DNA from 2 places in the Paenibacillus sp. S-38 genome. Region 1 is predicted to be linked to the other one. Evidence: predicted binding sites of a transcription regulator. Region 1 holds the regulator's gene; the other holds the start of a gene.
What was found. The regulator LexA, encoded in region 1, represses DNA repair genes until DNA is damaged. The targets are predictions, from matches to a motif close to CGAACATATGTTCG.

Region 1 (12,130 bases):
GCTGACCGCATGCTCAAAGATCGCCGGATTCGGCTTGCCCCGGCCGAACTCGCCGGAGATGATGATATGATCGAAATAAGGAGCCAGCTGCGGCACCCCGGCCAGCTTCTCCTTCTGGAGATCGGGCGATCCGTTGGTCAGCAGCAGAAGCTGGTAGCGGCCCTTGAGGGAATCGAGCACCTCGAAGGTTTCTTCGTAGACGATCGGACGGCTGCGCCGTTCCGCAGGGAACAGCTCGCCAAGACGGTATCCGAGCTCCGCGTCATCGATCCCGAGTGCGAGAAGTCCACGGGTCCAGGAAGCTGTCCGGTAGCCGGGGGCAAGAGCCTCGAGCTTACGGAACTCTTCCTGCTCCCCGCTCGTGAAGTTTGCCCAGAGTCCCTCGAACGGATTGATCCCGATCATCTTGGTGAACGGGAAGGTCTCGTACGACTCATATAAAGCTCTGGCTTCTTTGCGTACCGCTTCCTCGAGCTTCACCGGATCGACACCGGTCACTCGCGCTGCTTCTTCGCAGGTAGCCCGGAAGGCCTCCTGCACGCTGCGATCATCCCACAGCAGCGTATCGTCCAAGTCAAACAGAACAGCCTTGATTCCCATGTCTACAGTCCTCTTTCCCCCATAAAGTTAACTCTTCTGTATCCAATCAATTTATCGTTGCCTCTATTGAAAAAGGCACAAAACGCTAAGCCTGGAAGACAAATGCGTCATCCCGGACTTAGGCTTCCTGCTGCAGAGCAATGCCATGACGCTGGGCAAATGCAACCAAGTGCGGCCGGGTCTCCTCAACAGGGAATTGATGGTAGATCCGTGAGAATGCCCAGCGGGCGGATTTGCCCTTCATGGAGATGACGATCGAATCCTTGTTCACGGCAATCTCTTGAATATCATCCGCCTTCAGGCTGCGGTCTCCCCCAAAGCGGCGGGATGTGATCGCATGTTCTCCGATGCGCAGGAACGGTCTCCGTGCCCAAAACATCAGGAAGGCAAGAAAGATATAGCTCGCCCCGGTTACCCAATACAAGTTATCCGTGGCTGCCTGGCCCCGGAACGCAATAAAGCAAAAAACACCGGTAGCCACAAGCAGCATAGGCAGTACCCAGCTGCGGCCCCGGAATGTCTTAGCTTGATCGGCGGATGAACTGTCCGACGAGATAAGCCCCTGTCCGCTCTTCTTACGCTGAACATTTGTTACCTTGGTGTTCTTTCGAACCATTCGTGACCACTTACGCGACATATCCGAACCCCTTATCTCTCATCTATACTCTTCCGGCGGAACTTCTCGATAAAGCGCTGCGGATACTCTTCATCCAAGGCACTGACCTCGTCCAGCCGTGTCCACTGTTCCGAAGACAGCTGCCAGCCAAATGCTCCCATATTGTCCTCGAACTGCTCAAGAGTACTCGCTCCGAAGATCGGAGAAGTAATGCCCGGCTTATGGATCAGCCAGTTCAAGGCAACCTGAGCGGGTGTCTTCTCCGCTTCTCCGGCTACGGAAACCACCTCGTCAAGAATGCGGAAGTTCTTCTCGGTATTCCGAAGCTCCCAGCGGCTCTCCCCCGCCTTGGCCGACAGCCTTCCTTCCGTTGGTTCTTGACCGCGGACATACCGGCCGGTCAGGAATCCGCCCCCCAGCGGCGCCCAAGGGATGATCCCGACGTTCTCTTCCAGGCATAAAGGAATCATCTCTCTGTCCATGGTCCTGCAGACCAGGCTGTACTGCGGCTGAATGGAAATAAACCGCGCATACCGGTTAAAGTCACTGATCGACAGAGACTTCATCAGCTGATAAGCCAAGAAATTGGAGCAGCCGATATACCGTACCTTACCTGCGGACACGAGGTCGTCGAGGGTACGAAGCGTCTCCTCGATCGGCGTGACCTGATCCCACACATGCAGCTGGTACAGATCGATATAGTCCGTATTCAACCGGCGTAGACTTGCTTCCACTCCATCGAGAATATGCTTACGGGAGAGGCCTACGTGGTTAATGTTCTGACTGGTCGGGAAACGAACCTTGGTTGCCAGAATCACTTCGCTGCGCTTCTCGCGGATCGCCTTGCCGACAATCTCTTCGGACTTCCCGCCAACGTAAACGTTCGCCGTATCGATGAAGTTCCCCCCACGTTCCAAGAACCGATGGATCATTTCGATCGAATCCTGCTCATTCGTGGCATTCCCGAACGTCATCGTACCCAGACAAAGTTCGGATACCAGGATGCCGCTTCTGCCAAGCACACGATATTCCATGAACGAGCTTCCCCCTCTCAGTTCTTTCCTTCGCCTTCTTCTTCGTCGACAAACTTGATATTCTCAAGCTGCGTACGCAGGTTGGATTTGAAAGAGTCGATATACTTACGGCGAAGCTCGTTGCGTTCGTCCATCTCTTCATCCGTGAGACCTTCCGCTTTCGCTTTGCGGGCCAGTTCGTTAATGCGCTTCACCCTTACATCATGTTCCGATTCGCTCATGCCGTTCCTCCCGAAATTGGTAAGCCGAGGCACCACTTGCAGCTCCGGATCCCGACTGCAGCGGGCAGGCTTGTATCATTAATACTTTGACATTCCAAGTAGGGATTGTCAAGAGTTCGGAAGGAAACCAAAGGGCTCCAGGAGCCGGTTAGGGAAGCAGCAGCTTCTGCCCTGTCTGGAGGGAAGAAGACTTCAATCCGTTAAGCTTCTTCATCTTATCTATGTAATCGCGGATATCGTCATCCGGTGCAAATTCAGACGCAATCGCCCAAAGTGTATCTCCCTGGTGCACATACACGAATTCGTGCTCTTCCGGAGAGGTGCCGGCTGCGTGAGCATCCTGACCGGACAGGGAGGCTGAAAGCCCCCCAAGAAGGGCGAGCAGCATAACCAGAATGAATCCCATCGTTGCATAGCGTACGTATGTTCGCTTATTATTATGTTGAGACCGGGCTGCATGCTCCCGTCTGCGATATGTACTCTCATTAGAAGCCCGTCCGATCAGTGCAGTGTTCTGTACCATAACCGACATCCTCTCCCAAACATTTGTTCTCTTTTCGTTCTGGATTCAATTTATCACGAACAAACGTTTGTGTCAACGGGTTTTCTCGAACTAATGTTTGTACGAACTCCGGTTCTGTGTTATAATTCTACTAATCGATTACCAACAATTGGAGTGATATGGCATGAGCAAGATCTCCTCCCGGCAGCAGGCAATCTTGGAGTTTATTAAGAATGAAGTCAAAGATAAGGGCTATCCCCCTTCCGTCAGGGAGATCGGAGAAGCGGTCGGACTCGCCTCCAGCTCTACTGTACACGGCCATCTGGAACGCCTTGAGAAGAAGGGACTGATCCGCCGCGACCCGACCAAGCCCCGCGCCATCGAGATTCTCGACGGTTCTCTCGGTGACGGCGCCTATGCCGTATCGGTCGCCCATGTACCTCTGATCGGGCGGGTTACCGCTGGCGTACCGATCACAGCAACGGAGAACATTGAGGATTACTTCCCTCTACCGAGCCATTATGTCGGCGACAACAACGTGTTCATGCTCAGTGTTATCGGTGAGAGTATGATCGAAGCGGGCATTCACAACGGCGATTTCGTAATCGTCCGCCAGCAGCAGACTGCATCGAACGGCGAGATTGTCGTGGCCATGACTGAGGATGACGAAGCCACGGTGAAGACATTCTATAAGGAGCGCGATCACATCCGTCTCCAGCCCGAGAATCCCACCATGGAGCCTCTCCGGCTTAAGAATGTAACGATCCTCGGCAAAGTTATCGGCGTATTCCGCAACATTCACTGATCGCCCCCCTTCCGGAACGGCACCCTGCCGTGTCCGGATTTTTTTTGCCCTGTGTTCGAACGCAGCGGCCCTCAACATCTTACCTGCTAAGAAATCCAATAGGGGACCCTTTCCTCAAAACAACAACAAAAAGGCCGTTCATCCTTCGGGAATTCCCGGAGGACAAACGGCCTGTCTTAGTTCTAGTACAGTGTCAGATACTGCTCGCGCTCCCAAGCGTGAACTTGGGTGCGGTAGATGTCCCACTCGATCTCTTTGAGCTCGTAGAAGTGAGCCAGCGCGTGATCGCCGAGCGCATCGCAGATGACATCATCACGAAGCATTTCATCAAGCGCCTGCTTCAGGTTCAGCGGCAGGCTTGGAATGCCCTGCTCTTCGCGCTCATCTTCGGTCATCACATAGATGTTGCGGTCTGTCGGAGGCGGCAGCTGCATCTTGTGCTTGATGCCGTCGAGGCCCGCTTTGAGCATGACCGCCAGCGCGAGATAAGGGTTCGCAGCCGGATCGGGGTTGCGCACTTCAACACGCGTACTGAGGCCGCGGGAAGCCGGTATACGGATCATCGGGGAGCGGTTGCTCGCCGACCAGGCCACATAACAAGGTGCCTCGTAACCAGGTACCAAACGCTTATACGAGTTCACGGTCGGGTTCGTGATCGCCGCGAAGGAGCGCGCATGCTTCAGAATGCCGGCCATGTACTGGCGGGCCACCGTGCTCAGACCGAGCTTGTCGCTCTCGTCGTAGAACGCGTTCTCATTACCGCGGAACAGCGACTGGTGGCAGTGCATGCCGGATCCGTTCACGCCGAACAGCGGCTTCGGCATGAACGTCGCATGCAGCCCATGCTGGCGGGCCACCGTCTTGACCACGAGCTTGAAGGTCTGGATCTGGTCGGCCGCTTTGATCGCATCGGCGTATTTGAAGTCGATCTCATGCTGGCCCGGAGCCACTTCGTGGTGGGACGCTTCGATCTCGAAGCCCATCTCCTCGAGCGTCAGCACGATCTCGCGTCGGCAGTTCTCGCCGAGGTCCGTAGGCGCCAGGTCGAAGTAACCGCCCTGGTCGTTAAGTTCCATCGTCGGGTTGCCCTTCTCGTCGGTCTTGAACAGGAAGAACTCCGGCTCAGGCCCTACGTTCATGGACGTGTAACCCATCTCTTCGGCTTCCTTCAGCGCCGCTTTCAGAATGCCGCGCGGGTCACCCGGGAACGGGCGGCCGTCCGGCAGGTAGATATCACAGATCAAACGGGCTACACGGTCTGTCGTAACCCATGGGAACACGACCCAAGTACTAAGATCGGGATATAAGTACATATCGGATTCTTCAATCCGCACATAACCTTCGATGGACGAACCGTCGAACATCATTTTGTTGTCCAGCGCCTTCTCCAGTTGGCTTACAGGAATCTCCACGTTCTTGATCGTACCGAGCAAATCCGTGAATTGGAGACGAATAAAGCGGACGTTCTGTTCCTTGGCGATGCGCAGAATGTCTTCTTTGGTAAAGTTCTTGTCCGACACTGTGTAATCTCCTCCTTAGACTTATGTATCAGGGAATGCATATTAACGGAGTAACCGGGCACCCCTTGCGGCCGAAGCCGAAAAAGAAAGCGGTACCGCGGCTGCCCCGGCCGAACGTTTTACTTGCGGAAAAAGCGCGAGAGTTCGCCTTGAATCAATGATACCTGGTTCGGACGCTTGCCCCCGCCGAGCAGCTGCTGCTTCAGCATTTTGTGAAGCTGAGAGTCGGTGAGCTCCCGACGCTTGACTTCCGTTTGCTCATTGAGAATGGTTGCATCCTCCGAATCCTTGTCAACCGGAAGGAGAACCTGCTTGATCCCGGCAATGTTGACGCCTTTCTCGATCAAGTCTTTAATTTCCAGCAAACGCTCGACGTCATTGAAGGAATAAAGCCGCTGGTTGCCGCCGGTGCGTGCCGGGATAATCAATTCGTGCTGCTCATAATAGCGAATCTGTCTGGCGGTGAGATCGGTCAGCTTCATTACAATGCCAATCGGAAAAAGCGCCATATTTCTGCGTATTTCATCAGTCATGCCTATCACTCCTAAACGCTGAAGGAACCTTACCGCTATTGTAACCTTAGGAGTGAAACGTGTCAAGTTGTGTTAGGTTTATGCCATATGTCAGCATAAATTACAGAAAACGCTTTTTTGACCGATTGTCAAATTTCCGGCAGTAAGCCCCGGTCGATCATGTTCTGCAGGGCCGTCAGCACGCCCATCTTGCAGTGGGAATAGGTAAGCCCGCCCTGCATATAGGCGATATACGGCTCACGAATCGGCGCATCCGCCGAAAGCTCCAGCGAACCGCCCGAGATAAAGGTGCCTGCGGCCATGATTACCGGGTGTTCATAACCCGGCATGTCCCACGGCTCCGGCACTACGTGCGAATCCACCGCAGCGGCCTGCTGGATGCCTTGCACGAAAGCGATCAGGTGCTCAGGACCGGAGAAACGGATGGCCTGAATGAGATCCGTGCGCGGGTCCTGCCAGCGGGGATGCGTGACAAAGCCAAGCTGTTCGAAGACCGAAGCGGCGAACACCGAACCCTTAACGGCTTGTCCGACAAGATGCGGTGCCAGGAACAGCCCCTGGTAGATCGAGCGGGTGGTCCCCAGCATCGCCCCCACTTCCCCGCCAATGCCTGGAGCGGTCAGGCGGTAGGAAGCAAGCTCGACATACTTGGACTTCCCTGCTATGTATCCGCCGGATGCCGCAAGACCCCCACCGGGGTTCTTGATCAGCGAGCCTGCAATAAGGTCCGCACCCACCTGGGTCGGCTCCTGCAGCTCAGTAAACTCACCGTAACAGTTGTCCACAAACACGATAAGGTCCGAACGGATTTCCTTCACGAAATGGACCATCTCGCCAATTTGTTCCACCGTGAATGAGGGTCTCCAGGAGTAACCGCGCGAGCGCTGGATACCGATCACCTTCGTTTGCGGTGTAATGCGGCGGGCAATCTCGCTGTAGTCCGGCCTCCCGCCCTCCAGCAGGGGCACCTCATCATACCCGATGCCGAAATCCTGCAGCGAGCCAAGCCCATCACCCGGCTTGCCAATAACTTTGTGCAGGGTGTCATACGGCCGTCCCGTAATCATGAGCAGCCCGTCAGCCGGCCTCAGCACCCCGAAGAGCGCCGTTGAGATGGTGTGTGTGCCCGAAACGAAGTGCGGCCGCACCAGTGCCGCCTCGGCGCCGAACACGTCAGCATACACGAGATCCAGCACTTCGCGGCCCCTGTCATTATAACCGTACCCTGTCGACCCGGCAAAATGAAAATCACTGACCTTGTGTTTTTGAAAAGCGGAGATCACCTTCCACTGGTTGCGGTCGATGATCCCGTCAATCTCTTTCAGCTTCCCCTGTATCTGCTCCTCCGCCCGGTCCATCAGGCGGAGCACCTGCTCCTTAAACATGCTCCGTATTCTCTCCTCTGTCTCCCTGCGCCTGCTGCGACTGGTCGTATGCAGCAAGCATGTAGCCAATTTTGTCGTATTCCTTACTGTTCACACGGACGGTCATCAGCATATCATCACCGTCCACGTCGTTCTCAAGCACCTCGCCGACACGGTAGACCAGCGAGATCATCTCCCCTTTGTCCGCCGGAATGCGGTAGGTCTTGCTGTCCCCGGCCAAATGGGCTTCCAGCGTATCCACCAGCCGCTTCAAATCCCCTTCATTGTAGGCCGAAACCCGCAGGAACTCCCCTTCCGTCGTCAGCATGTCCGCTTGGGACGGGGACAGGAGATCGATTTTGTTGAATATCGTTACGCGGTCCTTGCCGTGCGCTCCGAGCTCCTCGAGCACCTGATCCACGACCCGCATCTGGATCGGCATCATTTCGGTCGAGCTGTCCACCACGTGCAGGATGAGATCCGCTTCGTTCGCTTCCTCAAGGGTCGCGCGGAAAGCTGCAACGAGATCATGCGGCAGATTCTGGATAAAACCGACCGTGTCCGTCAGCACAATCTCTACACCGTTTGGCAGCTTGAGCTGGCGGGAAGTCGGGTCCAGCGTGGCGAACAGCTGGTTCTCGACGTAGACGTCCGCCGCGGTCAGCTGGCGGAGAAGCGTCGATTTGCCGGCGTTCGTGTAGCCGACCAGCGCGACCTGGAACACGCCGGACTTCTTGCGGCGCTCGCGGTGCAGCGTGCGGTGGCGTACGGTCTCGGCCAGCTGGCGCTTCAGCTCCGCAATGCGGTCGCGGATATGCCGGCGGTCCGTCTCGAGCTTCGTCTCACCCGGACCCCGGGTACCGATTCCGCCCCCGAGACGGGACAGGTTCTTGCCGTGGCCGGAGAGCCGCGGCAGCAGGTAGCTCAGCTGGGCGAGCTCGACCTGGATAATCCCCTCGCGCGTGCGTGCGCGCTGTGCAAAGATATCCAGAATAAGCTGTGTGCGGTCGATGATTTTGACGTCGAGATACGTCTCCAGGTTGCGCACCTGTGCGCCGGAGAGCTCCTGATCGAAGATCGCCGTATTGGCGCCGGTCTCCAGAAGCATCTCCTTCAGCTCTTCCGCCTTACCTTTGCCGATAAACCACTTGGAGTCGGCATACTCCTTATTTTGCGTCAGCGTGCCGAGCACCTCCACCTGAGCCGTTTCGGCCAGGGCGATGAGCTCTGCAAGCGAGTATTCCGGATCGTAGGCATCCTGCCTTTTTTGCTCCTGCGTGACAAGGGAAACGAGGATCGCACGATCATCCAATTCCGTTGTTACTTCATGCGTCGTTTGTCTCATGGAAATCTCATACTCTCCTTTGCTGTCCTGCGCTCCGTTTTCACATCTTCCGGGCGGATGACCATCAGATCCTGCTTCGACGGCTGCATGTTCGTCTGGTTGAGCAGCCGCACGGCATGGCTGCGCAGCGCCTTCTCGATCAGGTTGCGGACGTAGCGCGCATTGCTGAAGGCGATGTCCATCTGCCCCTTCTCGAACATGATCTGCTGCCGGATCCGCGCCTCCGTGGCCGGGGTCAGCGAATATTCCCGTTCCTTGATCATCCCTTCGGCGATCTCCATCAGCTGGTCCACCGTATAATCCGGAAAATCGAGCTGGATCGGAAACCGGGAAGGCAGTCCGGGATTGGTTTGCAGGAAAAGTTCCATCTCTTCTGAATACCCGGCTAAGATTAGGATAAATCCGTTTTTGTGATCTTCCATCGCCTTGACGAGCGTATCGATGGCTTCTTTGCCGAAATCTTTCTCACCGCCGCGGGCCAGGCTGTACGCTTCGTCGATGAACAGGATGCCGCCCATCGCCTTCTTGACGAGCTCCCTCGTCTTCAGTGCCGTATGGCCGATATATTCGCCCACAAGGTCCGCCCTTTCCACTTCAATCAGGTGTCCCTTGGTGAGCACCCCCATCGTCTGCATCAGCTTGGCAATCAGGCGGGCGACCGTCGTCTTGCCCGTCCCCGGGTTCCCGCGGAATACCATATGATAGACCTGCGTGTTTGCCGTCAAGCCTGCTTCCGCCCGCATGCTGGCCACACGTAACAGCGCATAAATTTCGAATACCAGCTCTTTGACGTGGTCGAGGCCCACCATCTTGTCGAGCTCCTTCATAATCTCGCCGAACTGGCCCTGCTGGGTCAGCGGCTTGCCTTGAAACCTCGGCGCGGCGGCCGCCAGCGCGGCAGCCGGCTCCGGGCTGCGCAGAACGACCGAGATCTGCCGCGCATTCTTCGTAATCTGAATTCCGTCCGATCCTGGCTGCGTTGGGCCGCTCATGTGCTTCACTCTCCATTCTCGTCATGGTTCAAGTGTTAATGTATACGCACATGAGGGACGGATTGTGACTTAATTCTTTGTGTCCATTGTAATCGGCCCCGCCGCCAAAATCAAAAAGCGCCTCAACCCGTTCATCTCAGCCAATCTTCGTACTGCCGCCCTGTCCGCTCTGAGCCTCCAGTCGCGCGATAACCTCCATTAGAGACATATCCGCCATCGAAGTGAGACGAAGGTCATGCGCGCCGAATGGCAGCGCCCTTGTAGTCTCATTCGGAACCGTGACGCAGAACAAGCCGGCCCGCTTAGCCGCAAGCGCCCCATTGGGCGAGTCCTCAAAAGCAACGGCAGCGCCTGCAGGCACACCGAGTCCCTCAAGAGCCAGCAGGTACAGCGCCGGATCCGGCTTTACCTTCGCCACGTCCTCGGCCGTGCGGATCACCTCGAAGGCATCCAGTATGCCATGAGCAGCCAGATGGCCTGTAACCCAGGGTCTGTGCGAGCTGGAGGCCAGCCCCACCCGAAGTCCAAGCTCATGAGCGGACTGCAGGTACTCGAGCACCCCGGGCCGCAGCACTGCGGAAGCTAGCCGCTCCTCGTACAGCCGGCGCCGCCAGCTCCGGGCTTCCTCCTTGTCATACGGCGAACCGTACAGCTCCTCCAGATGCATGTAAGGATCAAAGGCTCCGGGTCCCGTTCCTATGCATGCGCCCCAGACATCAAGGGTAAGCTCGCAGGCATAGCGGCGGAACAGCGCCTGGAACGATTCGAATTCCGGCGTCTCCGTATCCAGGATCAGCCCGTCAAAATCAAATATAATGCCCTGAATCAGAATCATCACACGTCCGCCTCCTTCCTGTACTGTATGGTACACCAGCGAGGAAGGAATTGGATAGTGATTTTTTCATTATAAATGGCTTACACAGAGGCTGTAATCTCCAAAAAGACAGCCGACCCTCCTGCGGAAAGCCGGCCCCCTGCCCAGCGTTACGGACTTCGCTGGCCTACCTTATCATAACGTCCGTCCACTTCCTTGGCCATCTTCCGGTACTGCTTCGTCTCCTCCGCCACCGGATCGACGTCCGACTGCACCCGGATCTCCGTCTTGACCGGCAGCTTGCGGCGGGCTGCTTCATCCTTGTCTTCTTTCTTGAACTCGCCGTTGAACAATTTCTGGGCCAGCTCGAGTTCGACTTCTTTCTGATTCATGACGCATCACCCTCCTGATAGTAGCTTGGTTCGCTCTCCATCGGATTATGTACCTTCTCCGCCCGCCCTAGCACTCAGCCAAGAACTCCCATGGCAAGCCGGGGGACATCTGCAGCATCCTAGAAGAGAGCCTTACCCTACCCTCCCAGGCAGGACCCGGAAAGGAGAACAGCCGAGTATGACCAGCACAACGACATTTCCCCCCCAGCATCAGGATACGCAGCCGGGGATCGAGTCTCGCATGAATCCAAGGCCCATCTTCGAAGATGATCGGTACAAACCTGCGGGCAAGCTCAAAGACAAAACGGCGATCATCACCGGCGGCGACAGCGGCATCGGCCGGGCCGTGGCCGTCACCTACGCCAAAGAAGGGGCGGATGTGCTCATCGTCTATCTGAACGAGCACGAGGACGCCCAGGAGACAAAGAAGCAGGTGGAAGCCGAAGGCCGCCGGTGTGAGCTCCTCGCCGGGGACATCGGGGACGAAGCCTTCTGCAAGACCATCGTCGAAGAGACCATCCGGCGGTTGGGCAAGCTTGATCTGCTCGTCAACAATGCCGCCGAGCAGCATCCCCAGCAGAAGCTGGAGGACATCACATCCGAGCAGCTCGAGCGGACATTCCGCACGAACATCTTCTCCATTTTTTACTTGACGAAGGCTGCGCTTGCGCACCTGAAGGATGGCTCGGCCATCATCAATACGGCCTCCATCACAGCTTATGAAGGGAACCCGACACTGCTCGACTACTCGGCAACCAAGGGTGCGATTGTCACCTTCACCCGCTCGCTGTCCCAGCAGCTCGTCTCCCTCGGCATCCGGGTGAACGCTGTGGCACCGGGGCCGATATGGACGCCGCTCATTCCGTCCACCTTCGACGAGCAGAAGGTCGCCTCCTTCGGCGCGAACACGCCGATGAAGCGGGCCGGCCAGCCGGAAGAGCTGGCTCCGAGCTATGTTTTCCTCGCATGCGGCGATTCGTCCTACATGACGGGCCAGGTACTGCACGTCAACGGCGGGACGATCGTGAACGGTTGATCCGAAGCGTCCCCTGGAGCAGCTGGAACGGACACCAAAAACCTCCCTTTCCTCCGGAAAAGAAACTTGCCGGACAACGGGAGGTTTTAGCCTTGTGGCGGGTACGAACAGTGGCGGTAGATCATCAGGACTTCTTAGTGTCCTCCGGCTTGCTTTCCGCATCCTTGTCATCAGACATGAGTCCGCGGGTGGAACTCTTGAACTCGCTGAGTGTCCGGCCGAACGCTCTGCCGAGCTCGGGAAGCTTGGACGGTCCAAACATGATGAGTACGACGACAAGAATCAGCAGCAGTCCGCCGATCCCGATATTGCCAAATGGCAAAGCACTCTCCTCCTTGTGTCGGTAGGTGTGGTAG
Region 2 (12,130 bases), 2.2 Mb from region 1:
GGTAAACCGTTTGCCCGTCGTTTCGTCCACACGGACCTGCTCCACCGCCACTCCGTGCCCCGTCAGCTCGCCCACCGCCTGGTCGATATCGTCTACCTCGAAGGCGAGATGTCTCAGCCCTCTGGCCTCGGGATAGCTCAGACGCTTCGGCGCATCCGGAAAGGAGAACAGCTCGATCTGCGCTCCCCCCACCTGCAGGTCCAGCTTATAGGACCGCCGCTCCGCGCGGTATGTCTCGAGAATAACCGGAAGTCCCAGAATCTCCGTGTAGAATTTCTTCGATACCTCATAATCCGAACAAATGATGGCGGCATGATGAATTTGATTGATCTGCAGCATCTGTTTCTCCTCCTTAGTAGCTGATCAGGGACGCCATGAGCAGGCCGGAAGCCAGGCTCAGGCAGAACGAGAAGATCCCGACGGACACGTTGCCCTTCGGAATTTCGGCGAGTACCTTGAACGGCGTAAGCAGCTCGAACAGGTAGAAAATGATGATTTGAAACGCGATGCCGAGCAGGCCCCAGATCACCAGGTCCAGGATGCCCACCGAGTGATAGACCGCGGAGGCGAGCACGAGCACCTGGCCGATGATTTTGCCGCCGAGGTCATAAGCGGCCGCTTTGCCCGCCGCTACCTTCGCCGGATCGCTCAGCTCTCCGCCGTCGCGGATCAGCTTGAACTCGCTGTACGGCGTCGTCAGGTTAAAGAACAGGATGCCGAGCCCGACGAGCGGCACCGTGACTGCCAAATAGATCAAAAAATTCAAAATGGTCCCGAACTGGTCCATTTCTCCAACCCCTTGCTTATGTAGTGTGCCGTCAGCCGGGAACCCGCCGGCTTCAGATCCTGCGGATTCCCGGACCCTTTTACGCCAGGGCGCAGGGCAGATAATACGATAAATTGCCGGTAATCCGGCCTCCCACGCGGGCCACGACTGCCGAGCCCTGCCCGTCGATGAGGAAGCAGCCCCAGAGCAGGCTTCCCCGGTACGGCCCGGCCAAGGTCTCAATCTCCACCTCGGGCAGCGGTGCGTACTGTTGGTAGACCATCGGCTGGTGGCCGTATTCTTCGTCTCCGCTCGCTTCGGCTGCCTCTCCCTCTTCGTAGATGGTCACCCCGCTGCCCTCCCGGCCGAGAATCGGCTTGGAGACGTAGGCGGCGCCTTCGGGGAACATCGGCTCGAGATACGTCGGCAGCATGTAGCGCGAGATCGCCTCATGCTCCTCTTCCGTGTAGAACTCCCCGGCCTCGTGCAGATTCCAGATCAGCGCCTGCAGAGCCTTGGTCTGCGCCGCAAAGCCCGAGGGCGGATTGATCACCGCCAGCTTGCGCTCCGCAATCAGCCGAAGCACATGCTCTCCGGTCGGATAGCCGTCGGTGTCGCGGTCCTCGGCCAGCTTCTCGATGGCATGCAGCCGGTACAGGATATCGACGGGCTCCGGCTCTCCTTCGCCGGGGTACTCCGCCCACAGCCGCTCCCCCTGCACGCGCAGATCGCCAAGCGCCACGAATCTCGCGTCCGGCAGGCCGCTGTTTGCCAGCAGATACTTCGTCGTGCCCGCATCCTCTTCGTGCCAATCCAGCGCCGAGAAAAAGATGTGCTCCGCCGTGTATCCCGCCGAGCGGTACAGCTCCAGCATCCGTCCGAAGGCCTTCGGCAGCATGGCCGCGCAGCCCTCATTGGGGTTCTCGGCTCCATACGCCGCACAGACCCGGCCGTTGACATGGAAGGCCTCGACGATCCCGGTCGGCGTATCGCTGTTGAACTCAAGCATCTTGAGCCCCTGGGGCGTCTCGGCAAAATCGAACCGCCCGATCAGCGTCGCCTTCTCTGCGTCGAAGCGGAGCCGGATGGCGCCGTAGGCCGCTTCGGGGAGACCGAGCTCGCGCCACAGCTCCGCTCCGCCCTGCTGCACGATCTCTACCGTCCGCGCATAGATGCGGCCGAGCTTCTCCGCCGCCCCGCGCATCTCCGCAAGCAGCTCCGGGCTTAGGCGGTGCAGCCCGGCCAGCGCATATTCCTGCTCGTACATGACGTCCCAAGTAAAGACGCCTTCGCGCCGGAGCGCGCCGTACAGCGTGTCGCGGCGCTCCTTATAACTTCTGCGGGAGAAGCCTGCGGTCCTTTCCTCCACGCGTTCTCCCTCCTTGCCTTCTGCGGGTTCATCCCCTGGTCACAGCTCCCGGTCATCAGGAACTCGAACTGCCGCTGGAGCCGATGCCGCCCTTGGAAATCCCTGAAGAGCTTCCCGAGACGGTTCCGGAGGACGATGCCTTCGAGCTCCCGGAGCTCCCGTAATAATAATGAGAGGAAGAGGAGGAGCCTCCGCCCCCTCCGTCATCGCAGTACCCGTCGCGGTTGTTGTCCACGCAGTCCCGCGAGTCGGAACATCCTGCAGCCCCTCCGAGCACTAACGTGGAAGCAACGAACAGCTTCACCATCCGGCGCGTCCTGCTGCCCTTGTGCTGTTCCATTTTCACTGTCACTCCTGTCTTTGCGGCTCTTCTGGACCGCCGCCGCTGCGGTGCCGTTCCGGTCTACACCGGAACGGCGTAATACACATACGTCATCCGGTCTTCGTCGATCTCCGCCGATGTCCGGTACCATTCGCGTCCGTCCGTATACAGGTAATTCGCCTGCAGGTGGAGCATCGCCTCGAGCGTATCCTTGAACGTGTAGGAGTAGATCAGCGGGTAATCCGCCGTCCCTTCCCGGTACTCCCGAAGCTCCATCCGCACACCTGCGAACCCCCGCGCTCCCGGCGTGCCCCAAGGCATGGTCCGCTCGTCTTCGGCTTCCTTCACATAGACCACATAGCAGCCGGTCTCCACCGCACACGAGCTTTTCTCATACACGCGGCCGTCCTTGACGAAGTAATCGCAGGCAAACCGCAGCGCCGCTTCATCCCGGCCGATCCGGTCATAGTAGTACAGCACGGGGAACGTCCGGCTGCCTTCCTCGTACAACCGATACTCCAATCGGACCACTGTCCCTCCGCTCCTTTCGCCATATCGCTCCCTTACCACACCTACCAATACGCACGGTTGCCGCAAAAAGTTGCGTTTTTTCCAGCCGGGCCCTCCAAGCTTGTCGTCCGCATTCGACATCAAGGGCCTATCCGTCCCCCTCGCTCCCGGCCCGTAAGGCCGTGCTGTGCAGGAGGTGAACGGCTGTGCCGCCCTCCCCTTAGGACGGTGCGTTTATGAATCAGGAGCGATGCCGGAAAGGAACGTCTGCGCGGGTGAGCTCCTTTGGGGAAATTCAAGGATCATCCCCTTGGCTGTCCATGAAGACAGTCCCTGTTCGGCAGGGCAGCTCACAGACCCCTCACGCGCAATCCGTGCAGTCCCGGTCTCCCGTCTCGTCAGAATAAAAAGCGTGCCTCCCGTAAGGAAGCACGCCTTCATCCAAACCCGGCGGACAACCGCCGTCCGAGGGCTTCACGCCCGATTAGAAACCGAAGTAGTTCTTGGCATTGTTGTACGAGATGTTCTGCACCATCGTGCCGAGCAGCTCCAGGTCGTCCGGCGCTTCGCCGTTCTCCACCCACTCGCCGATCAGGTTGCACAGAATGCGGCGGAAATACTCGTGGCGCGTGTACGAGAGGAAGCTGCGGGAGTCCGTCAGCATGCCGACGAAGCGGCTCAGCAGGCCGAGGTTCGCCAGCGCCTTCATCTGGTCTATCATGCCGTCCTTCGTATCGTTGAACCACCACGCCGAGCCGAACTGGATCTTGCCCGGTACGCCGCCGCCCTGGAAGCTGCCGATGATCGTACCGAGAACATAGTTGTCCTTCGGGTTCAAGGAGTACAGAATCGTCTTCGGCAGCGCATCTTCACTGTCGAGCGCATCGAGCAGTCTTACGAGCGGCTGCGCAATGTCGCTGTCATTGATGGAGTCGAAGCCGGTGTCCGGACCGAGCTTGCCCATCAGACGGGCATTGTTGTTGCGGTGGGCGTTGATGTGCAGCTGCATCGCCCAGCCGAGCTCGGCGTACAGCTTGCCGAGGAACACGAGCGTGTACGTCTTGTACTTCTTCTCTTCCTCAAGCGATACGGCTTCTCCGCGGAGCGCCTTGGCGAAGATGCCGGCCGCTTCTTCCTTCGTCGTCTCGGCATACGCTACGTAGTCGAGGGCGTGGTCGGAGACCTTGCCGCCTACGGAGTGGAAGAAGCGGACGCGGGATTCGAGCGCCGAGAGCAGGCCGTCATAATCGTTCACGGACTGGCCGGAGACTTCCGCCAGCTTCTGCACCCAAGGCAGGAATGTCGGACGGTTGATCTCGAGGCCCTTGTCCGGACGGAACGAAGGCAGCACCTGCACGTCGAAATCCGGAATATCCTTGATTTTGACATGGTATTCGAGCGAATCGGTCGGGTCGTCCGTCGTACAGATCACGCGCACGTTCGATTTCTTGATGAGGTCTCTGGCACCGAAGCCTTCGCCGCTGATCTGGGCATTGAGCTTCTCCCACAGCTCGGGACCGCTCTTCTCGTTGATGAGGTCGGAGACGCCGAAAAAGCGCTGCAGCTCCAGGTGCGACCAGTGGTACAGCGGGTTGCCGATCGTGTGCGGCACCGTCTTCGCCCAGGCCAGGAAGCGGTCGTAGTCGGTCGTGCCCTCACCGCCGGTCACGAGGTTCTCCTCGGCGCCGTTCGAGCGCATCGCTCTCCACTTATAGTGATCGCCGTACAGCCAAGCGTCGGTGATGTTCTTGAACGTCTTGTTCTCGTAGATCTCCTGCGGGCTGAGGTGGCAGTGATAGTCGATGATCGGCATTTCTTTGGCATAGTCATGGTACAAGCGGACAGCGGTTTCATTCGTAAGCAGGAAGTTCTCGTCAAGGAACTTTTTCATGTGATTTCCACCCATTTCTTATTAATGTTCACGTGAACAACATACCTCTATGTTAACCTGAACCCGCTGGAATTGCTACACCATTTTTGTGCTTTTGGCTCCGAACCCGTCCTATCTTGCGTTTCCTGCCGCTCCGCCTCCGATGGGCGCTGGTAAAGTTCGCCGGCTGAGCCCCTGTAAGAGATCGCCGTCTTCAAAAGACTGCATGCATGAGGCTGCCTAGCTCCGAGCAGCTGTGGTACTTATGAAAAACAGCCGTGCGGCAGGAGCGCACGGCTGAATCTAGGAGTGGGAGGCCGCCGTGCCCAGCGCGATGTAGACCGCCATAAGGCCGAAGAGCAGCACCACGAAATTCACGAGCACGAACAGGCACCGCAGCACCGGGGAGCGGTGAAATTGAAACGGCGAGCGAAAGACTCCCTGTCCTTCGATAAGGAACATGATCAGCAGCGTATGGACGATCGTATGGCCGACGATCTCCCGGAATCCGAACACCGTCGTCGTCGTGATGAACACCAGGGTCACCAGTATCGAGATGAACCGGTTTAGAATGCCGACAATGAACGTCCAGGCCAGCCCCAGCTCGATGAACGCGCTGATGAGCACGAAATTCTCCATGCTGAATCCGAAGGTCGGAATATGGTATTCCTCCATAATCCCGTAGGCGAGCTGGGGCAGCGTCATCTTCTCCAGCCCCACCCAGGCGAGAGACAGCCCTGTGAACAGGTACAGCACCGGCGTGGCCGTAGGCCGCCACCGGGTCTGCTCCACGAGGAGATAGTAGACGATCCCGACGTAGAACATGTAGTCCAGGGCGTGGAACAGGCCGTAATCGGCCAGTGCATGGACGTACAGGACGGCGAGCGCCGCGCCGCTGATGACAAGAGTTCTACGGTAGAGCAGTCCGGCAAAGGCGATAATCAGCAGCACCGTGACCCAGTAGCCGTCCGCGGCGAGCTCCGGAGCAAGATACGTTCCGGTCACGAGCTGCAGCAGCAGTCCGGCCCCCAGGCCGATCCGCAGGATGAGCGTCTCGTACGGCTTCCAGCGGTCAAGGACCGCATGGACCCTGCGGATGAGGGGGACCCTCTCGAGCGGCTCGTTGAATACGGCGGAGAGCAGCAGCCCGGCCAGGGTCACTCCGAGCCAGAACAAAAACGATGGCGTTATCACCTCGGTCATCGGCACGGGAGCCTCTTTGCCGTGGGGTACGAACCATTTCACGTGCGTATACAGACCGGGAAACAAACGGAGATGGATCATGTGCAGCAGCCTTTCTGGGAAGCGTCTTCGAAGATAAGCTTAGGATATCCTCTTTCCCCGAAAAGCTTGTACGGTGAAGCAAGCCGCCTTGGCAGCCGGGGCGGTGTGCCCGGGCCCGAGCTTGGCGCCGGGCGGTAGGCGTGCTTCCTCCGCTGCCCCCTCGCCGGGAACCGGAGCGGAGGGTGGCCGCGAACCGCCCGGCCTCTGCGTACAAGGCTCAGGCGGCAAGGAGAAGCCTCCACAGGCTTGGTCAGTGACATGCGGGGCCTCCGCAGGCTTCGCCGGCGACAACCGGTATGCGGGGCTTCCTTAGCGCTCCGGTCCGGGATGTCCTGCCGCTGGGCTGCTCACCGCAGGACCGGGCGGCGAACCGCCCGCGCCGCAGCCGGCCGGAGCCCCCCTGCGGCGCGGCAGCCGCATCGCCCTGCCGCCGCGTACACAGCGGACAGCGCCCGCCGTCCTTGGAAGACCGTACCCCGGCAGGAACCGCGCGGGCAGCGGCCGCCCGGCTCCCCTTCTAGACGCCTCCGTCGTCCTTTTTGAACAGGCCCCCCACATACCGCGCCAGCCTGACGCTGATCTCCGAACGCACCACATCCCGCGTCATCGCCAGGCGGTCCTCATAACCGCGGCAGACGTAGCGGTAGTGAACGGCGCTGTCCACCGTCTCATCGTCGTAGACCTTGATGCCGTGCTCGCGCAGCGACTTCTTGACAAGCACGAGGTCCATGTGAATCCGCCGCATGAGGGCGTCCAGCGCGATCACATAGAGCTGCTTCATGGATACGGTCGAGAGCTCCATCTGGATCCGGTTCTTCTCCACGATGGTCAGCATCATCGGCAGCAGCGTATAGTCGCGGATGAGCTCGAGCTCCTGCCTGGTCGGCACCTGCGCCCGCACCGCCGGCGCTTCCCCCGACTGGATGCGCTGCCGCTCGATGAGCTGCGCCCGGTGCTCCGGCAGCATCATCCGCGAAGATTCCCAACGGCCGTTGCCCTGCAGCTTCTTGCTCATTTATAATGCCCCCCGATCTTGGCGCTGCGCTCGTGCGCCTGGGCGGAGTCGAGCTTGGAGGAGGCGCGCAGGAGCGCCGTGCGCCCGAACCGGCTGTTGATAGCATCGGTCACCCGCTCGAGCCTGCGGGTCTTCTCCTTGTTGTCGAAGAGCGTGAGCTGGTACTCGCTGTCGCTGCACAGCCCCGACAGCGTCACACCGATCCGCCGCACCGGCTGGCCGTCCCAGTGGAGATGGAACAGCCTCCGGGCCGATTCGTAGATCTCCTTCGTGATGTTCGTGGGGTCGGGCAGGGTCGTCTGGCGGTAGAAGCCCGTTCCCCGCTCGTAATCGGCCCCCCGGGCGCCCGCGGAGACGACCCGCCCCATGTACCCCTTGGCCCGGCACCGCCGCCCCACCTCCTCGCTGAGCTCGAGCAGGATCACGTCGATGTCCTCCTTGCGGCCGTAATCGCGCGGCAGGGTCATCTGGTGGCCCAGCGCCTGCTGGTCGTCGAAGAGGGTGCGCGGACGCACGGGACTCGGATCGATCCCCCTCGCCGTCTGCCAATACAGCTCGGCCTGGATGTCGCTGTTCTTGCCGAAGCGCACCCGCATCCGCCGCTTCAGCTCCGCGAGCGGCAGCTTCGCGATATCGCCGATCGTATGGATGTTCATCCGGGCAAAATGCGCGGCCATCCGCGAGCCGACGCCGTACATTTTCTGCACCGGCTGCTCCCACAGAAGCTCCAGCCCCTCCTCGTCCAGCGTGAAGATACCGCTGCCGTTTTTCTTCGCCCAGATGTCGGTGGCCATCTTCGCCAGCATCTTGTTCGGTCCGATGCCGACCCGGGTCCATACGTTCGTCTCCACCTGAATCTTGTGCTGGATCTGCCGGGCGATCTCCTCGGCCGAGCCGAAATAGGAAAGCGAACCGGTCACATCGAGGAACTGCTCATCGATGGAGAACGGCTCAACCAGGTCTGTAAACGATTCGTAGATACCGGTAATTTGTATGGAAACATCTATATACGTCTGCATCCGCGGCCGGACCACGATCAGCTCCGGGCACTTGCCCAGCGCTTCCCCGAGCCGCTCGGCGGTCGTTACCCCGTACTGCTTCGCAATGGGACAGGCTGCGAGAATAATGCCGGACCGGCGGGCCGGATCCCCCGCCACTACGACGGGCCGGTCCTTGTATTCGGGATGAGCCGCTTTCTCGACGGAGGCATAGAATGACTGACAATCTGCAAGCAGAATAACACGCTGCATAGAAACCCCTCCAAACGGGAATATACGTTCGTATGTATTGTATACAGGATACCGAACAAATATTCGCATTTCAAGAGGAAATAATTGCAAATGGGCTCTCTTTCGTTCTTGCTTCCCGGAATCGCATGCCAAAAACCCCTGTTCCCGAAAGGAACAAGGGCTGGTATGGGGCTGTCTGAAAAGAGCCGTGAACACGCACGATGTGCGGCATTCCGGCGGAATAGACTTTACGAGTACAGCAGCCAGATGCGGTCTCCACGCGAAGTCGTCTGCTGCCACAGCCTACGATCAGAAGCCCGGCTGTACCTTCACCTGCTCGTGCACGACCAGGGCTTCCGCGTTGCCTGCGCCGCTGTTGCCGGACACGACCGTGTCCTCGCAGCCGGCAGCCAGCCGGATGCCCGCCGTGGTGCAGGCCATGAGCATGTTGCCCGACACAAGGTTGTAGCGGCAGCGCGCTCCATCGCCCGAAGCGGACGGCTCGAGCAGGATGCCGACCTCGGCCTTGCGGACCACGTTGCCGGTCACGACCGCGCCGTCGGCGTTGGCAAGCACCAGGCCCCGCGGCACCGAGTCGATCCGGTTGCCCGAAATAATCGTTCCCGACAGACGGCCGTCGAGCGACTTGCCGTCGCCCTCGAGCACGATGCCGGCCTCCGAAGCCCGGGCGATGTCGTTGCCCGTCACCGTGTTGTCCACGCAGTAGCCCCGCAGCACGATCCCCTGCTTGCACGACGAACGGTCCTTCGCCAGGCCCGCGGCCGAGACGGTGTTATCCGTGATCCTGTTATGCGTGCAGGCTTTGCTCGAGGAAGACAGCACGATGAAAGCATCGGCGCTCTCCTCAAGCAGATTGCCGTCCACGGTACTGGTCGAACAGCCGGCATACAGGTATACGCCCGGCTTCTTCAGCCCGCGGAACCGGTTGGCGCGGATCTGCAGATGGGCGCCGCCTTCCGCGGCGATGCCATACCCTTCGTAGAAGCTGTTCGAGGACAGAATCGTATCGAAGGAGCAGCCCTGCACTGTCACATGGCGGCTGTCCACAAGCCACATGCCGTTCGGGATCGAAGCGAACGTGCAGTTCTCGATCCGTACGTCCTCACAGTCCGACAAGTGAATCCCCTTCTCCGCCGCCTCGAACGAAGCGGCCTCCGTCAGGGTGCCGACGCCCTCGAAGCCGATCCCCTCCACCGCAACATGCTCCGCGCCCGATGCGCTCACGAGCGGAAGGGCGTATCTCATGCCCTTGAGTACCGAAGCTTCAGGTCCGTCGCCGACCAGACGGATCTTCGAGCCGAGCGTGACCGGCCCCGACAGCATATACCTGCCCGGAGGCACGTACACGACTCCGCCTCCCGCGCGGTTCGCCGCTTCCACCGCTGAACGGAAAGCGGACAGATCGTCCTGGAACCCGTTCCCCTGGGCACCGTAGGCCTTGACGTTCAGCCACAGCGGCGTCTCGCTCACCACGGCCGGGGCGGCGGCCGCTCCGACCCGCGGCGTGCCGGCCAGCATCCAGCCGGCCGCGGCGGTTCCCATCACCGTCAGCAGCTTGCGCCGCGACAGCGCTTGTTTGTCATGCGATTGCGAATCCTTCTCCGACATTGCCGATCCCCCACCCATCTTGGCCCCGGGTCACGGGGCTCTATCGTTTTGTTGTATGGTCATCCTGCTGACTCTTGCATGCAGTCTTGATTGACAGTCTCTCCTTGCGGTCTATATCTCGTATTCTATCATAGAGACCCGGCCGGGGCATACCGGAGAAGGGGCGCTGCATGAATTTACCGTCCGGAAAGAAGCGGGGGAAGAAGCCGGGAATACTGCAGATGGGCATCACGCGTAACGCCCAGGTGGGCGGAGGCCGTGTACTTCGGCTTCAGCTCTTCGAGGATGCTCCCGCTGCTCAGCGACAGCTCCATATCGGCCGTGAACCCGGCAATAGGACGCTGCAGCCGGCCGAAATAGCGGGTGAACAGATCCCCGGCCAATAGAATGTCATCCGCTTCGTGATAGAACACTGTATGCCCCGGACTGTGCCCCGGCGTCCAATAAGGCTGCAGGCCTGCGTACGACGCTTCCAGGCGCAGAGCCGTCAGCTTCTCCTCCGGCACCGGCGGAGCATAGCGGGCCCAGACTCCTTCCCTCAGGGAACGGTAAGACCGGCTCCCCGTCAGGAACGGAATCTCTTCGCGGTGAACGACGATCGGCACCTCGGGATAGGCGTCCATGAGCGGCGGAAGGATCCCGATGTGATCCTGATGGCCGTGCGTCAGCAGCACACGCCGCAGCGGCAGGCCTGCGAATGTCTCCCGGAGCGCCCTGCGCACCCCCTCCCACATCGGCAGAACCCCCCCGTCCACGATCGTAATGCCTTCCTTCTCCCTTGCGAACCAGATCATCACCGGAACGGGAAGCCATACGGATCCGCCCCATACATGCGGGGTCAGCTGCTGCAGTTTCATGCTTTTTCCACCTCTCCATTTTGTACTGATCGATACATAATTGGGCATACAAAGGGGAGCGAAAACAACACATGCGTAGACGATGTGAAGCCGTCCTGCCTCCCGCCGAAGCTATGAGTCCGTTTATGGGCCGTAGGGGTGCGCTGTATGCGGGCAGAAGGTTGATCGTGAGGGAGGACCCGTATCGGAAGGTGCGGCTGGATCACCCCGAGGTGCCGGGATCACCCGTGGGCGATTCAAGCGTTTTTCGTGAGTGATATGTTGAACGCCCCTCAGACGGGAACCGGCGTCGGAGCCTATGATGTTCAGAAAATGTTCGGGAAGCCCTCCTGCTGCGGAAGGCGATGCCCTTCACGGTTACGGGTGGATCCAAGATAGCGGAACTCCAGTATCTTATGGAGGTATTTCCCGTTATTTCCCGGTGAATAGCGGAACTCAAATACCTTATGTGGCGCCGATAAGCCCGGAAACCGCTTTGATCTCACGAATAGCGCATCCGCGTTCCTCTATTTTCAAAAGTGCACCGGCAGCAAGGGAAATTACGCATCGTACTTCCGCTATTTCATGGACAACTCCCCCATGAACGTCTCTACTTCGCAAAAGCACTTCCCTTACAGGCCAGGCCCCCGAAGATCTCCGGCCTGGTCCTGATGCTCCCATCCCCCTCACGCCCCGCCGGTTACCGCCGCGAGCGTCCGCTCCACCGCATCCTCGAGCACCTCCTGCGGCGGACCGCTCTTCAGGAGCAGCGAGAAGCCGCCGAGCGCCATCGTCAGGAAGCGGGCGTTCGCCCTGATCTTCGTGTCCGCAGGAAGCTCCCCGCGCTCCACCGCCTCGCCCAGCACGCCGGCGAACAGGCCGGCGAGGCGCTCCTGAAAGCGCAGAGCGTCCTGTGCCAGCTCCGCATCCCGTCCGGCCAGCTCGGCCATCGTGTTCACGAACAGGCAGCCGCGGCGCGCCCGGGGATCGAGGCCCATCTCCACCACCTGCCGGAACACCGCAAGGAGACCTCCGAGGCCCGGCCCGCCTCGTGCTGCAAGCTGCCGAATCCCCTCATAGTAGTTCTCCTGGTACAGGTTCAGGCACCGGAGGAAAAGCTGCCTCTTGCCTCCGAACACGGCGTACAGACTCGGCCGGTTGATGCCCATCCGCTCCGTGAGATCGCTCAGCGAAGCCGCCTCATAGCCGAGATCCCAGAACACCTCGAGAGCCGCTCCAAGCGCCTGCTCCTCATCAAACTCCCTTGGCCGTGCCATCCTTCACGCCCCCATTATGTACT

Region 2: a site for LexA is predicted at 8,439-8,452, ahead of ACP26L_RS24515 (DNA polymerase IV). Genes of this name have one in related genera too.

What each region holds. Positions count from the first base shown of each region.
Region 1 covers NZ_CP187970.1:3,324,449-3,336,578, reverse strand. Annotated here, with positions in the region: gene ACP26L_RS15385 (HAD family hydrolase) at 1-600, opposite strand, end outside; gene ACP26L_RS15380 (hypothetical protein) at 719-1,216, opposite strand; gene ACP26L_RS15375 (aldo/keto reductase) at 1,249-2,250, opposite strand; gene ACP26L_RS15370 (DUF896 domain-containing protein) at 2,268-2,471, opposite strand; gene ACP26L_RS15365 (LysM peptidoglycan-binding domain-containing protein) at 2,620-2,877, opposite strand; gene lexA (transcriptional repressor LexA) at 3,158-3,778, shown strand; gene glnA (type I glutamate--ammonia ligase) at 3,961-5,298, opposite strand; gene ACP26L_RS15350 (MerR family transcriptional regulator) at 5,418-5,831, opposite strand; gene ACP26L_RS15345 (aminotransferase class I/II-fold pyridoxal phosphate-dependent enzyme) at 5,960-7,216, opposite strand; gene hflX (GTPase HflX) at 7,209-8,540, opposite strand; gene ACP26L_RS15335 (AAA family ATPase) at 8,537-9,532, opposite strand; gene ACP26L_RS15330 (HAD family hydrolase) at 9,669-10,361, opposite strand; gene ACP26L_RS15325 (hypothetical protein) at 10,517-10,738, opposite strand; gene ACP26L_RS15320 (SDR family oxidoreductase) at 10,917-11,774, shown strand; gene ACP26L_RS15315 (twin-arginine translocase TatA/TatE family subunit) at 11,899-12,096, opposite strand.
Region 2 covers NZ_CP187970.1:5,569,466-5,581,595, forward strand. Annotated here, with positions in the region: gene ACP26L_RS24470 (VOC family protein) at 1-339, opposite strand, end outside; gene ACP26L_RS24475 (DUF350 domain-containing protein) at 353-787, opposite strand; gene ACP26L_RS24480 (glutathionylspermidine synthase family protein) at 867-2,135, opposite strand; gene ACP26L_RS24485 (hypothetical protein) at 2,191-2,475, opposite strand; gene ACP26L_RS24490 (hypothetical protein) at 2,539-2,988, opposite strand; gene uxaC (glucuronate isomerase) at 3,452-4,858, opposite strand; gene ACP26L_RS24500 (hypothetical protein) at 5,141-6,040, opposite strand; gene ACP26L_RS24505 (hypothetical protein) at 6,418-6,642, shown strand; gene ACP26L_RS24510 (hypothetical protein) at 6,639-7,136, opposite strand; gene ACP26L_RS24515 (DNA polymerase IV) at 7,133-8,386, opposite strand; gene ACP26L_RS24520 (right-handed parallel beta-helix repeat-containing protein) at 8,675-9,994, opposite strand; gene ACP26L_RS24525 (MBL fold metallo-hydrolase) at 10,171-10,851, opposite strand; gene ACP26L_RS24530 (TetR/AcrR family transcriptional regulator) at 11,517-12,107, opposite strand.